Regions from separate parts of the Promicromonospora sp. NPDC060271 genome, predicted to be linked through region 1. Evidence: riboswitches for the same ligand, from Rfam matches in the RefSeq annotation. Region 1 holds a riboswitch; each other region holds the start of a gene.
What was found. Region 1 has a riboswitch for S-adenosylmethionine ahead of metE (5-methyltetrahydropteroyltriglutamate--homocysteine S-methyltransferase). Riboswitches for the same ligand answer to the same signal wherever they lie in the genome.
Positions count from the first base shown of each region.

Region 2: linked by a shared signal. The riboswitch ahead of ACFWE2_RS19195 (aminotransferase class V-fold PLP-dependent enzyme) and the one ahead of metE (5-methyltetrahydropteroyltriglutamate--homocysteine S-methyltransferase) in region 1 are both predicted to bind S-adenosylmethionine.
Region 3: linked by a shared signal. The riboswitch ahead of ACFWE2_RS07560 (LLM class flavin-dependent oxidoreductase) and the one ahead of metE (5-methyltetrahydropteroyltriglutamate--homocysteine S-methyltransferase) in region 1 are both predicted to bind S-adenosylmethionine.

Region 1 is NZ_JBHXBG010000065.1:15,819-20,368, forward strand. It holds gene ACFWE2_RS12130 (LysR family transcriptional regulator) at 1-889, opposite strand, end outside; gene ACFWE2_RS12135 (type 1 glutamine amidotransferase domain-containing protein) at 971-1,675, opposite strand; SAM riboswitch class I at 1,967-2,069, shown strand; gene metE (5-methyltetrahydropteroyltriglutamate--homocysteine S-methyltransferase) at 2,078-4,498, shown strand.
Region 2 is NZ_JBHXBG010000140.1:2,262-6,811, reverse strand. It holds gene ACFWE2_RS19215 (glycoside hydrolase family 3 N-terminal domain-containing protein) at 1-313, shown strand, start outside; gene ACFWE2_RS19210 (O-succinylhomoserine sulfhydrylase) at 448-1,713, opposite strand; gene ACFWE2_RS19205 (rhodanese-like domain-containing protein) at 1,710-2,159, opposite strand; gene ACFWE2_RS19200 (hypothetical protein) at 2,402-2,572, shown strand; SAM riboswitch class IV at 2,617-2,730, shown strand; gene ACFWE2_RS19195 (aminotransferase class V-fold PLP-dependent enzyme) at 2,762-4,183, shown strand; gene ACFWE2_RS19190 (amidase) at 4,232-4,550, opposite strand, start outside.
Region 3 is NZ_JBHXBG010000032.1:4,436-8,985, forward strand. It holds gene ACFWE2_RS07555 (GH92 family glycosyl hydrolase) at 1-1,267, shown strand, start outside; SAM riboswitch class IV at 1,509-1,620, shown strand; gene ACFWE2_RS07560 (LLM class flavin-dependent oxidoreductase) at 1,920-3,083, shown strand; gene ACFWE2_RS07565 (rhodanese-like domain-containing protein) at 3,150-3,515, shown strand; gene ACFWE2_RS07570 (O-acetylhomoserine aminocarboxypropyltransferase/cysteine synthase family protein) at 3,512-4,550, shown strand, end outside.

The sequences.
Region 1 (4,550 bases):
CGGTGGCAGCCTGGGCCAGCCGCGCGTGAGCGGCGGCGAGGGCCGGGCCGGGCGGCGTGCCCCGCCGCACCGCCAGGTAGATCGTGTTCAGCGGCGGCGCCACCGGATGGTGGAGCTGCACGACCTGGCCGCTCTCCAGCGCCTGCGCGACGAGGTACCGCGGCAGCACCGAGACGCCGGCCCCGGCGGTCACCGCCGCCAGCACCGCGCGCAGGTCCGGGACCACGAGGGACGTCGTGTTGGGCGGCCTGCGGCCGAACTCGCTGCGCCAGTAGCGGCGCACGATCGGGAGCTCCTCCGCGTAGGCGACCAGCGGCAGGTGCGACAGCGCGACGACCGGGTCGGCGGCGAGCCGCACGGGGTCGACCGTGTGGGCCAGCGACGCCGGGCCCACGAGCAGGAACTCCTCGTCGACCAGCGGCGTCGCCACGACGGCGTCCTGCCGGGGGCGTACCGACGCCACGACCAGGTCGAGGTGGCCGGCGGCCAGCGCGGCCAGCAGCTCGTCCCCGAGGCCGAGCGCGACCCGGACCTGCAGGCCCTGGGCGACCAGGGGCGCGAGGGCGGGCAGCGCCCGAACGGTCATCATCTCGGCCGCGCCGCCGATCCGGACGAGCCCCCGGACCGCCGGGGTCGCGTCCCCAGGGCCCAGCGCGGCCCGGAGCTCGTCCACGTGCAGTCCGACCTGGGCGGCCAGCGCAACGGCCCGCTCGGTGGGCTCGGCGCCCTTGCGCGACCGCACGAACAGCCGCGCCCCGAGCTGTTCCTCGAGCCGCGCGAGCTGCCCCGTGACGGCGGGCTGGCTCACGCCCAGGCGCTCCGCCGCGGCGGACAGTGAGCCGGTGCGGTAGACCTCCAGGAACGTCGCGAGGAGGTCGAGTCCCGGCACCCGCGTCACCATCCGTCCCCCGAAGTTGCGGCCCAGCCTTGCCTGGTGCTCAGGCTAACCGTGCCGGCCCGACGGCGGGTGTCAGCGTCCGGCGAGCGCCTCGAGCACCGCCTCGGCTGTCGCGGTGCTGGACCGGGGGTTCTGCCCGGTGATGAGGTTGCCGTCCTGGACCACTGTGCTGCTCCAGGGCGCGCCGGTCCTGACGACGGCGCCCCGTTCGCGCAGCTCGGTCTCCACGAGGAACGGCGCGCCGTCCCCGAGGCCGCCCTGGCGCTCCTCCTCGTCCGTGAAGGAGGTGAGCTCGCGTCCCGCATAGGCGAAGGCGCCGTCCGGGGTCTCGGCGCTCAGCAGCGCGGCGGCGCCGTGGCAGAGCGCGGCCACCGTCGTCCGCCGCGTGTTCGCGGCGACCAGCAGCCGGCCGAGGTCGGCGTCGGACACGAGGTCGGCCATGGGGGCATGGCCACCGGGGATGTAGATGGCGTCGTAGTCGTCGACGCGGACGTCGGCCAGCGCGAGCGGGTGGGCGAGCTGGTCCGCGATGGAGTCCAGGTAGGCGCGGAACTCCGCGGCGTCGGCGGCGGCCACGCCACCTCGTTCGTCCAGGCTGATCTCGTCGACGGTTGGCCGCACGCCGCCGGGCGTCGCGAGGTCGACCGTGGCACCGGCGGCGGTCAGCGTGCGGTGCGACGCGGCGACCTCCTCGGCCCAGTAGCCGGTGGGGTGCGCGGTCCCGTCGGCCAGGCGCAGGCTGTTCGCGGCGGACAGGACCATCAGGATCTTCGGCATCGTGGTTGCGACCTTCTCTGTGCGGGGATGCTGTGTGGGGAGAACGCCAGCATCCATCACCGAATGCCGAGCCGGCCGGGCACTGCCATAACTCTGCTTATGGCACCGACTTGACCATGCACCTGCTGCCAGATCGGGGCCTCGCCTGGCAGCAACCGCATGGTCGTCGGGCGACCCGCAGATCGACCGCGCCGCTTGGCCCACTTTTCGGCCGCTCACCAGCCACGACGCGATCGTCTTGAGGGGTGGACGCTTTTCCGCTCACATCGCGGTCATGCTTACGATCCAGGTCAATCATCCAGAGCGGTCGAGAGTCCTGGCTCAACGACACCGCAGCAACCTGCCTCCGGAGCGCCAATTCCGGGCAAGGTGCTAACGCCAGGTCCGATGGAGCTGATACGCATGGCAGTCGAGTTCACGCACCTTCCCCCCGCCACGATCCTGGGCTACCCGCGCATCGGCCGACGGCGCGAGCTCAAGCGCGCTGTCGAGTCGTTCTGGGCCGGGCGCACCACGGCCGACGAGCTGGAGGCCACAGCCCGTGACCTGCGGCTGACCACGGCCCGGCATCTCGCCGGGCTGGGCCTGGACGGCACGGCCGCCGTCCCCGGCTCGTTCTCGTTCTACGACCAGGTGCTCGACGTCGTCGCCCTGCTGGGCGCGGTGCCCGAGCGGTTCCGGGACCTGGTCCCGGCAGGCTCGACCGACGAGAGCGCCGGCGCTCTCTCCCTGGAGGGCTACTTCACGCTGGCCCGCGGCGAGGGCGACAAGCCGCCGCTCGAGATGACCAAGTGGTTCGACACGAACTACCACTACCTCGTCCCGGAGATCGGGCCGGACACCCCGATCGGGTTCGTGGACGACCGCGTCGTGCGCCAGTTCACGGAGCTCGCCCGGCCCGCCGACGACGGCCAGGCAGTCGTGACCCGCCCCGTCCTGGTGGGCCCGGTGACGTTCCTGCTGCTCAGCAAGGCAGCCGACAAGGCACCCGAGGGCTTCCGCCCGCTGGACCGGCTCGACGACGTCGTCGCCGCCTACGCCGACGTGCTGCGCGCCCTGGCCGCCGCGGGCGCGCCCTGGGTACAGCTCGACGAGCCCGCCCTGGTCACGGACCTGCTGGACGTCCCGTTCTCCGAGGTGGCCGACGCCGTGCGCCGGGCCTACACGCGGCTCGCCACCGACCTCTCCCCCACCGCCTCCGACGCGGCCGGCGCGGACGGCCCGGCCGAGCGTCCCGCGATCCTGGTCACGGCGCCGTACGGCGACCTGCGCAGCGAGGCCGGCGACGGGCTCGCGCTGCTGGCGGGCACGGACGTCGAGGCGATCGCCGTCGACCTCGTCAAGGGCGCCGTCCCGACCGGCCCCGTCCCGGGCCTGGCGACCAAGACCCTGGTGGCCGGCGTCATCGACGGGCACAACATCTGGCGCGCCGACCTCGACGCCCGCCTGACCACGCTCGAAGGCCTGACCGCGCCGGGCACGGGGCTCGGGGCCGGGGCGGTCGCCGTCGGCACCTCGACCTCTCTGCTGCACGTGCCGCACGACGTCGCCGACGAGCCGCGCCTCGACGCGGGCCTGAAGTCATGGCTCGCGTTCGCCGACCAGAAGGTCGCCGAGGTCGTCACGCTGGCGGCCGGCCTGACCGCCGGCCGGCCGGCGGTCGCCGACGCGCTCGCCGAGTCGACGGCGGCCGTACGGTCCCGCGCCCAGGCGCCCGGCGTCGTCGTACCGGAGGTGCGGGAGCGGACCGCTGCGCTGACCGCCGCCGACGTCGAACGCGCGCCGTACGCCGAGCGGGCCGCGGCCCAGCAGGCGAGGCTCGACCTGCCGCCGCTGCCGACCACCACCATCGGCTCGTTCCCGCAGACGGCGGAGATCCGCAGGACCCGGGCGGCCTGGGTGCGCGGTGAGCTGTCCGACGCCGAGTACACGGCCGCCATGCGCGCCGAGATCGCGAGCACCGTCGCCCTCCAGGAGGAGCTGGGCCTGGACGTGCTGGTGCACGGCGAGCCCGAGCGCAACGACATGGTGCAGTACTTCGCGGAGCAGCTCGACGGCTTCGTGACGACGGTGCACGGCTGGGTGCAGTCGTACGGGTCGCGCTGCGTGCGCCCGCCGATCCTGTGGGGCGACGTGTCCCGGCCCGCGCCGCTGACCGTGGAGTGGACCGCGTACGCGGCGTCGCTCACCGACAAGCCGGTCAAGGGCATGCTCACGGGCCCGGTCACCATCCTGGCGTGGTCGTTCGTCCGCGACGACCTGCCGCTGGGCGACACGGCCGACCAGGTCGCCCTGGCCCTCCGCGACGAGGTGACGGACCTGGAGGAGGCGGGCATCGGCGTCGTGCAGGTGGACGAGCCCGCACTGCGCGAGCTGCTGCCGCTGCGCAAGGCCGACCACCCCGGCTACCTCGACTGGTCGGTGCGCTCGTTCCGGCTCTCGACCGCCGGGGCCGGCACCGCGACCCAGGTGCACACGCACCTGTGCTACTCGGAGTTCGGCCAGGTCATCGGCGCGATCGACGGTCTGGACGCCGACGTGACGTCGGTCGAGGCGGCGCGGTCCCGCATGGAGATCGTGCCCGAGCTGGCCGACGCGGGCTACGGGCGCGGCATCGGGCCGGGCGTCTACGACATCCACAGCCCGCGCGTGCCGTCGGTCGAGGAGGTGACCGAGCTCGTGCGGCTCGCCGCCAAGTCGATCGACCCGCGCCTGGTCTGGGTCAACCCGGACTGCGGCCTCAAGACGCGCGCCTACGCGGAGACCAAGGAGTCGCTCCGCAACCTGGTGCGCGCAACTGAAGAGGTCCGAGCCACCCTCTGACCCCTCGTTGAGTGCTGGATATTCGCCCCGCAACGCCCGTTGGAAGGGCGAA
Region 2 (4,550 bases), on a different contig from region 1:
GTTCGGCGAACGCCGCTTCACGGGCCGCCTCCCGCTCTCGTGGCCTAGGTCGGCCGATGACCCGGTCGTGAACGTGGGCGACGAGGACTACGACCCGCTGTTCCCGTTCGGCTGGGGCCTGTCCACAGGCGGCCCCAACTGGCACCTCTCACACCTCGACGAGCACCGCCTGGACCTCCAGGACGAGGTCCTGGACGAGGCCGACGGCGTCCCGCCGCAGGCCGCACAGGCGATAGCCAAGGCCGACGTGGCCGAGCTGGAGGGCAAGAAGGCCCAAGCCCTCCGCCTCTTGAAAGAGGCAAGCGAAGACTGACCCGACCTGACCTACGAGGGGTGGGGGAAGGAGAGGTGCGGCCGGCCTCGCTCACGGGCCCCAGGGGCCCTCGGCTACGGCTTGACGGCCGGCCGCACCTCTCCTTCCCCCACCCCGGACGGAACCAGAAAAACTCAGCGCGAAACAGCCAACGCCTGCTCCAGATCCTCGATCAGATCGAGCGTGTCCTCCAGGCCTACCGACAGTCGCACGGTCGTCTCCGCGATGCCAACGGCGGCGCGCCCCACCGCACCGAGCTTGCGGTGCGTGGTGGTCGCGGGATGCGTGACGAGCGACTTCGCGTCCCCGAGGTTGTTCGAGATGTCGATCACCTGGAGCGCGTCGAGGAACCCGAAGGTCCGCTTCTTCGCGGTCTCGGCGTCCGTGCCCTCCGGCACCGCGAGGTCGAACGTGACCACGGTGCCGCCCCCGCTCATCTGCGCGCGAGCGAGCTCGGCCTGCGGGTGGGAGTCGAGGAACGGGTAGCGCACGGTGCCCACCCCTGGCAGCTCCTCCAGGGCCCGCGCGACGGCGAGCGCGCTCGCGCCCTGTGCCGCGAGCCGCACCGGCAGCGTCTCCAGCCCCTTGATCAGCGTCCACGCGTTGAAGGGTGAGAGCGACGGCCCGGTGTTGCGGATGAACGTCTGCACGGGCCCGGTCACGTACTCGGTGGTGCCGAGGATGGCGCCGCCCAGCACACGCCCCTGCCCGTCGATGTGCTTGGTCGCGGAGTAGACGACGACGTCGGCGCCCAGCTCCAGCGGCCGCTGCAGCAGCGGGGTGGCGAACACGTTGTCGAGCACGACGGTCGCCCCGGCGGCGTGCGCGAGGTCGGCGACGGCGCGCACGTCCACGATGTCCTGCATCGGGTTGGAGGGCGTCTCGAAGAACACGACGTCGGCGGGCGTCGAGAGCGCCTCCTCCCACTGGGCGAGCACGTGCCCGTCCACGTAGTCGGTGCGCACGCCCCACTTCTTGAAGACCTCCTCGAAGATCACGACGCTGGACCCGAACAGGGCCCGGGCCGCGACGATCCGCGATCCGGACTGCACGAGCGCGGCGAGCGACGTGAAGACCGCTGACATCCCGGTCGCCGTCGCGTAGCAGGCCTCAGCGCCCTCCAGCAGGCGCAGACGCTCCTCGAACGTGTGGACCGTCGGGTTGCCGTAGCGCGAGTAGACGAACCGGTCGAGGTCGCCGGCGAAGGCGGCCTCCGCCTCGGCCGCCGAGTCGTAGACGTAGCCCTGGGTGAGGAACAGCGCCTCGCCCGTCTCCTGGAACTCGGTCCGCTGGTGACCGCCGCGGACGGCGAGCGTCGCGGGTCGGACGTGCCGGGGGAGCGGCTTGCGGCCGGACCCGCCGGGGGTCGCGTCGGGCGGGAAGGCTCCGGTGACCGTCACTGAGCGCCCTCCGTCCAGGGCAGCCCGGCGACCTTCCAGCCCTGCTGGTCGCGGACGCCGTCGGCGCCGGGCGCACCCTCGAAGCCCTCCAGCACGTTGTACGACGGCGCGATGCCTGCCGCCGTGGCGAGCCGTGCCGCGCCGATCGAACGCTGGCCGGAGCGGCACAGGAACACGACCGGACCGTCCGTCACGCCCGCGGCCTTGAGCTCCTCCAGGAACTGCTGGTTGGGGCGGCCGCCGGCCCGCACCCACTCGCTGAACACCGGCTGCTTCTCGAGCGAGGCGGTGTCGGGGATGCCGATAGCGCGCCACTCGCCCTCGGTGCGGACGTCCACGAGGGTGGCGGCCGGGTCCGCGGCGAGCAGGTCCCAGGCCTGCTGGGGCGTGAGGTCGCCGGCGTAGCCGTCGGCGGGGCGGGCTTCGCTGTGCGCGGGGACGCTCATGTGCTCCTCCATCGGTCGTGGCGGTAGCACCCTCGTCCGTTCTCGCCAGGCCGGTATGACAGGGCGGGAACGCTGGGTTGCTGCGGCGTCGTCGTGCCACGTCACTCGGCCGCTCGGGATGGTCGCTTTGATCCTACGACACGACGTCCGGTAGGTGGGATGCTGTCTCGCACTCTGGTCGGGGCTAGGGTCGCGGTGTGGATGGCACTGTGGACAAGCCTGTGGAAGCTGTGGATAGCCCTGTGGATGAAGCCAGGGACGACCGGGAGCTGACCGGCGACGTCCCCGGCTGGCCGGTGCCGGCGTGGCCGGCCGAGGTGCGTGAGCACTCCGCGATGTACCGGGCCGACGCCGACCGGATCGCCGCGCTCATCTCACAGCCGGAGCGACCGGATCGTGAGACCAGTATCTGAGACGAGCGTTGACAGGAATTTTGCCGCAGCACAGGATGACGTCAGGTCATGAGTGCCAGCGTCAAGCCCCGGCTCGCTGGTCGGCAACCCTCCTACCGCGGTGGGGTGCCCCGGGTGACGACCTGGCCGCGTGCAGCCGCGCGTGGCAAGCGCGGGGGAACCTCCCCCAGGACTGTGCTGGAGGACGTCATGTCTGCAACCACCCTCACCCGTGACGGCGCGGTCGCCGACGTCGCCCCGCTGCGGCCCGTCGTCGGCGGCGAGACGCTCGTCCCGCTGGTGGACGGCAGCCGGGTCCCGTACGCGAACCTCGACGTCGCCGCGTCGGCGCCGGCCCTGCAGGCCGTGGCCGACCGCGTCACCCAGGTGCTGCCCCTGTACGCCAGCGTGCACCGCGGCGCCGGGTACCTCTCCCAGGTGAGCACAGCGCTCTACGAGACCGCCCGCCGCACCATCGGTGCGTTCGTCGGCGCCCGCGAGGACGACCTGACGATCATCACGCGGAACACGACCGACTCCCTCAACCTGCTGGCCGGCTGCATCCCCGCGCAGGCCGACGGCGCGCCGGGCCGGGTGCTCGTGCTCGACGTCGAGCACCACGCGAACCTGCTGCCCTGGCAGCGCGGTACCGACGCGACCGTGGTGACCGGTGGCGCGACGGTCGCCGAGACGCTCGACCAGATCCGCGAGGAGCTGTCCGACGCCGCCGCCGCGGGACGCCCGTTCGCCCTCCTCGCCCTCACCGGCGCCTCCAACGTGACGGGGGAGTCGCTCCCGGTCGACAAGATCGTCGCGATCGCTCACGAGTACGGCGCCCGCGTGGTGCTCGACGGCGCCCAGCTCGTACCCCACCGCCGCATCTCCCTGGAGACCACCGGCGTCGACTACCTCGCCTTCTCCGGGCACAAGACCTACGCCCCGTTCGGCGCGGGCGCGCTGGTGGGCCGCCGCGACTGGCTCGACGCAGGCACGCCGTATCTCGCGGGCGGCGGCGCCGTGCGGCGCGTGCGGGTGGCAGGCACCGAATGGCACGAGGGCCCCGCCAGGCACGAGGCCGGATCCCCCAACGTCATCGGTGCGGTGGCGCTGGCAGCGGCGTGCGAGGAGCTCGCCGCGCTCGCTCCCGCCGACGTCGCGGCGCACGAGAACGCGCTCCGCCGTCGGCTCGTGTCGGGGCTCGAGGCGATCGACCGCGTCGAGGTCGTGCGCGTGTGGGCAGACGCCGTCGACCCGGTGGGCGTGGTGACGTTCACCGTGGCGGGCTACGACCCGGGCCTCGTGGCGGCATACCTGTCCGCCGAGCACGGGATCGGCGTGCGCGACGGCCGGTTCTGCGCCCACCCGCTGCTCGGCCGCCTCGGGTTCGACGCCGGTGCGGTGCGCGCCTCGGTCGGCGTCGGCACCGCAGGCGAGGAGGTCGAGCGCCTGATCTCGGCGGTGGGCCGGCTGGTGGCCGAGGGCCCGCAGGCCGGGTACGACGTCGTCGACGGGCTCTGGGTCGTGACCGACGACCCGCGCCCCGTCCCGGAGGGCTCAGGGCTCGCCGGCCTGCTGGCGACCGCCGCCCTGGGCTTCGACGAGAACTTCGGCTGCCTCCCGGACGAGGCGTAGCACGTGTCAGACGGGCAGGTCACCCGAGTGACCTGCACGTCTGACACGTCAGAGGGGGAACGTGCGCGGGCGGGGGAGCTCCGCCTCCAGCTGGGCCGCCAGCGCCAGCAGGGTGAGCTCGCCGCCCGGCCTGCCGACGATCTGCACGCCCATCGGCAGGCCCGCCGGCGCCTCGGGGGTGGCCTCGGTCCAGTGCGTCGGCACGGTGATCGCCGGCAGTCCCGCGACGTTGAGCATCGACGTGAACGGCGTGTACTGGCACTGCTGCTCGAAGTTCCGCTCGGGGTCCTCGGCGTCGTACCAGCCGATGGGCCGGGGCGTGAGGGCGAGGGCGGGCGTCAGCACGGCGTCGTACGCGCTGACCTGC
Region 3 (4,550 bases), on a different contig from region 1:
CGCGGACGCGCCGGGTACCCCCGACGCCCGCCGGCGCGCCCTGCGCGACGAAGCCGCCTACCTGCGGCAGAGCTCGCTCGGGTACGTGCACCTCTTCGACGCCCGCACGGGGTTCTTCCGGGGACGCGACCGGGACGGGTCGTTCGGCTCCGGCCCGTTCGACCCGGACGAGTGGGGCGGCGACTACACCGAGTCCGACGCGTGGAACTTCCTGTTCCACCCGGTGCACGACGGCGCGGGCCTGGCCGCCCTGCACGGCGGCCGCGCGGGGCTGGAGCGGCTGCTGGACCGGTTCTTCGCCACGCCGGAGCGGGCGGACAAGCCAGGCACCTACGGGTCCGTGATCCACGAGATGGTCGAGGCGCGCGACGTCCGGATGGGCCAGTTCGGCCAGTCCAACCAGGTGTCCCATCACATCGCCTACGCGTGGCTGTTCGCCGGCCGGCCGGACCGCACGCAGGGGACCGTGCGCGAGGTCCTGGCCCGGCTGTGGACCGGCAACGAGATCGGGCAGGGCTACCACGGCGACGAGGACAACGGCGAGATGTCGGCCTGGTACGTCCTGTCCGCCCTGGGGCTGTACCCGCTGGAGATCGGGTCCTCGCGCTGGGCGGTCGGCTCGCCGCTCTTCGAGCGCGCGGTGGTGCACCGGCCCGACGGCGACCTCGTGGTCGAGGCACCGGGCGCGGCCGACCGCTGGTACGTGGCGGGGCTGGAGCTGTCGGACGTCGATGGCGCGGCCCGGGCGGTGGAGGCGCCGTCGGTGGAGCACGGCGACCTGACCGGGGGAGCGACCCTCCGGTTCGCCATGTCCGGGACGCCGACGAGCTGGGGCATGCCGGCGTCGGCGGGCCCGGCGGGTGCGGGCAGCGGCCCGGACGGCGAGCCGGTCCGGCCGTGGCAGCGGGCCGACGGCGGCTGGCACGGCGTCGACGGGCCCCTGCCACGGCTGACGGACGGCGACCTGACGACGGCCGCCGAGGTAGCGGGTGTGCTCGAGTGGCGTCCGTTCGGCAACGTCCCGGAGGGTGCCGTGCTCCGTGCGTACACGCTGACGTCGTCTGCGGGGCCGGATCGGCAGCCGCCGTCGGCGTGGCGCCTGGTCGCGGACGACGGCCGCGTGCTGGATGAGCGGTCCGGCGAGCAGTGGCCCTGGCCGGGTCATCTGCGCCCGTTCGTGCTGGCCGAGCCGGTACCGCTGACCGGCCTGAGGCTGGAGACCGGCGAGGGCGGCGTGCTCGCCCAGGTGGAGCTGCTCGCCGACTGAACCGAGGCGCTGAGGGGTGGGCCGGGAGAACAGGTACCCCGCGGAGTGTGTTGCTGAGAGTAGACGACGTCCACTCTCAGCAACACACCTGCCCCGCGTGGTCTTTCCCGGCGGTCCCGCGCGGTTCCGGTATGTGAGATCTGACCATGGATCGTTGACTTCTATCGGTTCCATTCGTATGTTCTCTGACATCCAGAAGAACCGCACTAATCCGATCGGAAAGATGTAGTAATCCTGGACAGGTCATGAGCTCCGACGCGAAGCCCCGGCTGGTCGGACGGCAACCCCCCGCGCGGGTGGGTGCCCCGGGTGAGGACCAGGCCACCGCCGTCCGGCGGATGACAACACGCGTCGCTCGCCGCTGGGCGAGCAGGTGAGGAGAACGACGATGACCCGGAGCGCTGCCCCCGCCGTCCACGTGTCCCTGCCGTCCTGGAACATCTCCCCGCGGGCCGGTGCTGCCCCGCGCACGGGCATGTGTTGTCGCCGCTCCGTCCGCTGACCGCGGCAGACCTCGACCCTCCTCCTCCCATACCTTCCGGCAGCCACGCTCCCGGGGTGACCCAGCAATGCCGAAGTGCGCAGACCGTGCGCCGCCGGCTGGGACGCCCGGGTGCCGCCGCGCAGCCGTAGCCCCGAACGGAGCCCCGCCGTGCCGTACCCACCGCAGCCCACCTCCATCACCTCCGCCTCCTCCTCGCTCCGTCCCGTCGTGCTCGGCGTGGACCTCACCTCGGCCGGTGCCCGTCCCGGCGCGCACCGCGCCCGCGGCCCGATCCCGCCCCGCGCGTTCGACGGCGAACGCTTCCTCCAGCTCGTCCGCACCGCCGACCGTGCGCTGCTCGACCTCGTCACCCTCGACGAGGGCTTCCTGCTGCACCCCGGCCGTGGCCAGGTGACCGCTCGGCTCGACACCGTGGTCGCGGCGGCTCGCGCGGCCCGGGTCACGACGGGGATCGGCCTGGTCGCCGCCGTCGACACCGTCCACACCGAGGCGGCGCACACCGCCGTCGCCCTCAGCAGCGTCGACCGCGCGAGCAGCGGCCGGGCGGGCTGGCAGGCCGTCCGGCAGACGGCGGTCCCCGAGCCCGACGAGGCCTGGGCGTCCCGGGTCGAGCTGGGCATCCAGTCCGTGCACCGGGTGTGGACGGGTCGGCCCGGCACCGGCTCGGGCGCGGTCGAGCTCGACGCCGAGGGCCGCTTCCGCGTCGACCACGACGGCATCCGGTTCGCGATCCGCAGCCGCCCGAACCGTGGCGGGGCGGCACTGTCCCGGGTGCGTCCGCCGGTCGTCCTGCGCGTGCGCTCCGAGGCGAGCGCCAGGCTGGCGGGGCGCACCGCCGACGTCGTGCGGATCGCCGTGCGAGACGCCGCACAGGCGGTCCGGCTGCGGCGGCTCGTGCGCGACTCGGCGCTGTCCGCCGGACGCGACCCGGAGGAGTTGCGGGTGCTCGCCGAGGTGTACGTGGTGCTCGCCGCCGAACGGGCCAGCGCCCAGGCCCGGCTGGAGCTCGTCGAGGCGCTCGAAGGTCCGGAGCCCGGGCGCGGCGCGCACGTCGTCGCGGACACGCCGGACGAGCTGGCGGTCCTCGTCGCCGACTGGGCCGCCGTCGGCGCCGCCGACGGGTTCCTGCTGCGCCCGTCGTCACTCAGCGCGGACCTCGACGCGATCACCGACCACCTCGTGCCGGCCCTGCAGCGGGCCGGGCTGTTCCGTACCGAGCGCACGGAGACCACGCTGCGTGGATCGCTCGGGCTGCGCGACGGCGCCGCCGCTTCCCGCGCGCTGCCGACGGGCCGGCTGCTGAGCGCCTGACGGCTACCCCTGGGCGGCGGCCCCCCGACGGGCCGCCGTCAACCATCGATCCTTGAGGAGAACATCATGAGCACCCCTGAGCTGCGCAACCCTGAGAACGCCGGCGCCAAGGTTGCGGGCGGCGCGCTGCTGATCGACGTCCGCTCCGCGGCGGGCCGGGCGGCGACCGGCGAGATCCCCGGCGCCACGCTCGTCGACCGGAGCAACCTCGACGCGCTGTTCGGGCCGTCGGACAACCCCGCGATCACCCTCGACACACCGGTCGTCGTCGTGTGCGGCTCGGTCGACGGCTCCGGCCCGGTCGCCGAGGCGCTCGCGGCGCGCGGCTACACCGACGTCTCGCACGTCGAGGGCGGGTTCCCTGCCTGGAAGGACGCCGGCCTGCCCGCGACCGAGCCCGAGCCGAGCGCCGCACCGAGCGCTGCGCCATGACCGGGTTCGCCACCCGGCAGGTGCACGCAGGCGGCGCGGAGCGCGACGCCGGAGGGGCCGGCGCCGCACAGAGCGCGTCACAGAGCGCCGCACGGAGCACCGCACCGGAGCGCCGTCCGACCCCACGCGCCACGCCGGTCTACCTGACCGCCGGGTTCGAGTTCGAGGAGTGGGAGCAGGCAGGCGGCCACTTCGGCGGAGGCCAGGGTTACGCCTACACCCGCACCGGCAACCCGACCACCACCGCGGTCGAGCGCCGGATCGCGGCGCTCGAGGGCGGTGCGGACGCCCTGTTCGTGGCGAGCGGCCAGGCGGCCGTCACCGTCGCGCTGCTCGGCCTGGTCGCGGCCGGGCAGCGTGTGCTGGCCGCCGCCAGCCTGTACGAGGGGACGCGCGGGCTGCTCCTGGAGAACCTGCCGCGCCTCGGCATCGAGGCCGACTTCGTCGACGACGCCGCCGACCCGGCCGCGTGGGAGCGCGCGATCCGCCCCGAGACCCGGGTGCTGTTCCTCGAGTCGATCCCCAACGCCCGCAACGACCTGCCCGACCTCGCTGCCGTGGCCGACGTCGCGCACGCCAACGGGCTGGCGCTCGTCGTGGACAACACGCTCGCCACGCCCTACCTGCTGCGTCCGATCGAGCACGGGGCCGACGTCGTGGTGCACTCCGCGAGCAAGTTCCTGGCCGGGCACGGTTCGGTGCTGGGCGGCGTCGTCGTCGACTCCGGGACGTTCGACGCCGCCGCGTCGGGCGCGCTCTACCCGCACCTCGTGGCGCCGTCGCGCACCGGAGGGGCGAGCGTGGCCGCACGCCACGGCGGCCTGGCCCGCCTGGCGTACGCGCGCGAGACGGTGGCGCCGCGGTTCGGCCCCACACCGTCCCCGCTGAACGCCTTCCTCGTGGGGCAGGGGATCGAGACCCTGTCGTTGCGGGTGGCGCGGCAGAGCGCGACGGCGCTGGAGGTCGCGCGGTGGCTGGCGTTCCGGCCTGAGGTCGCGTCCGTGGACTACTGCGGGCTGGACTCGAGCCCGTCGT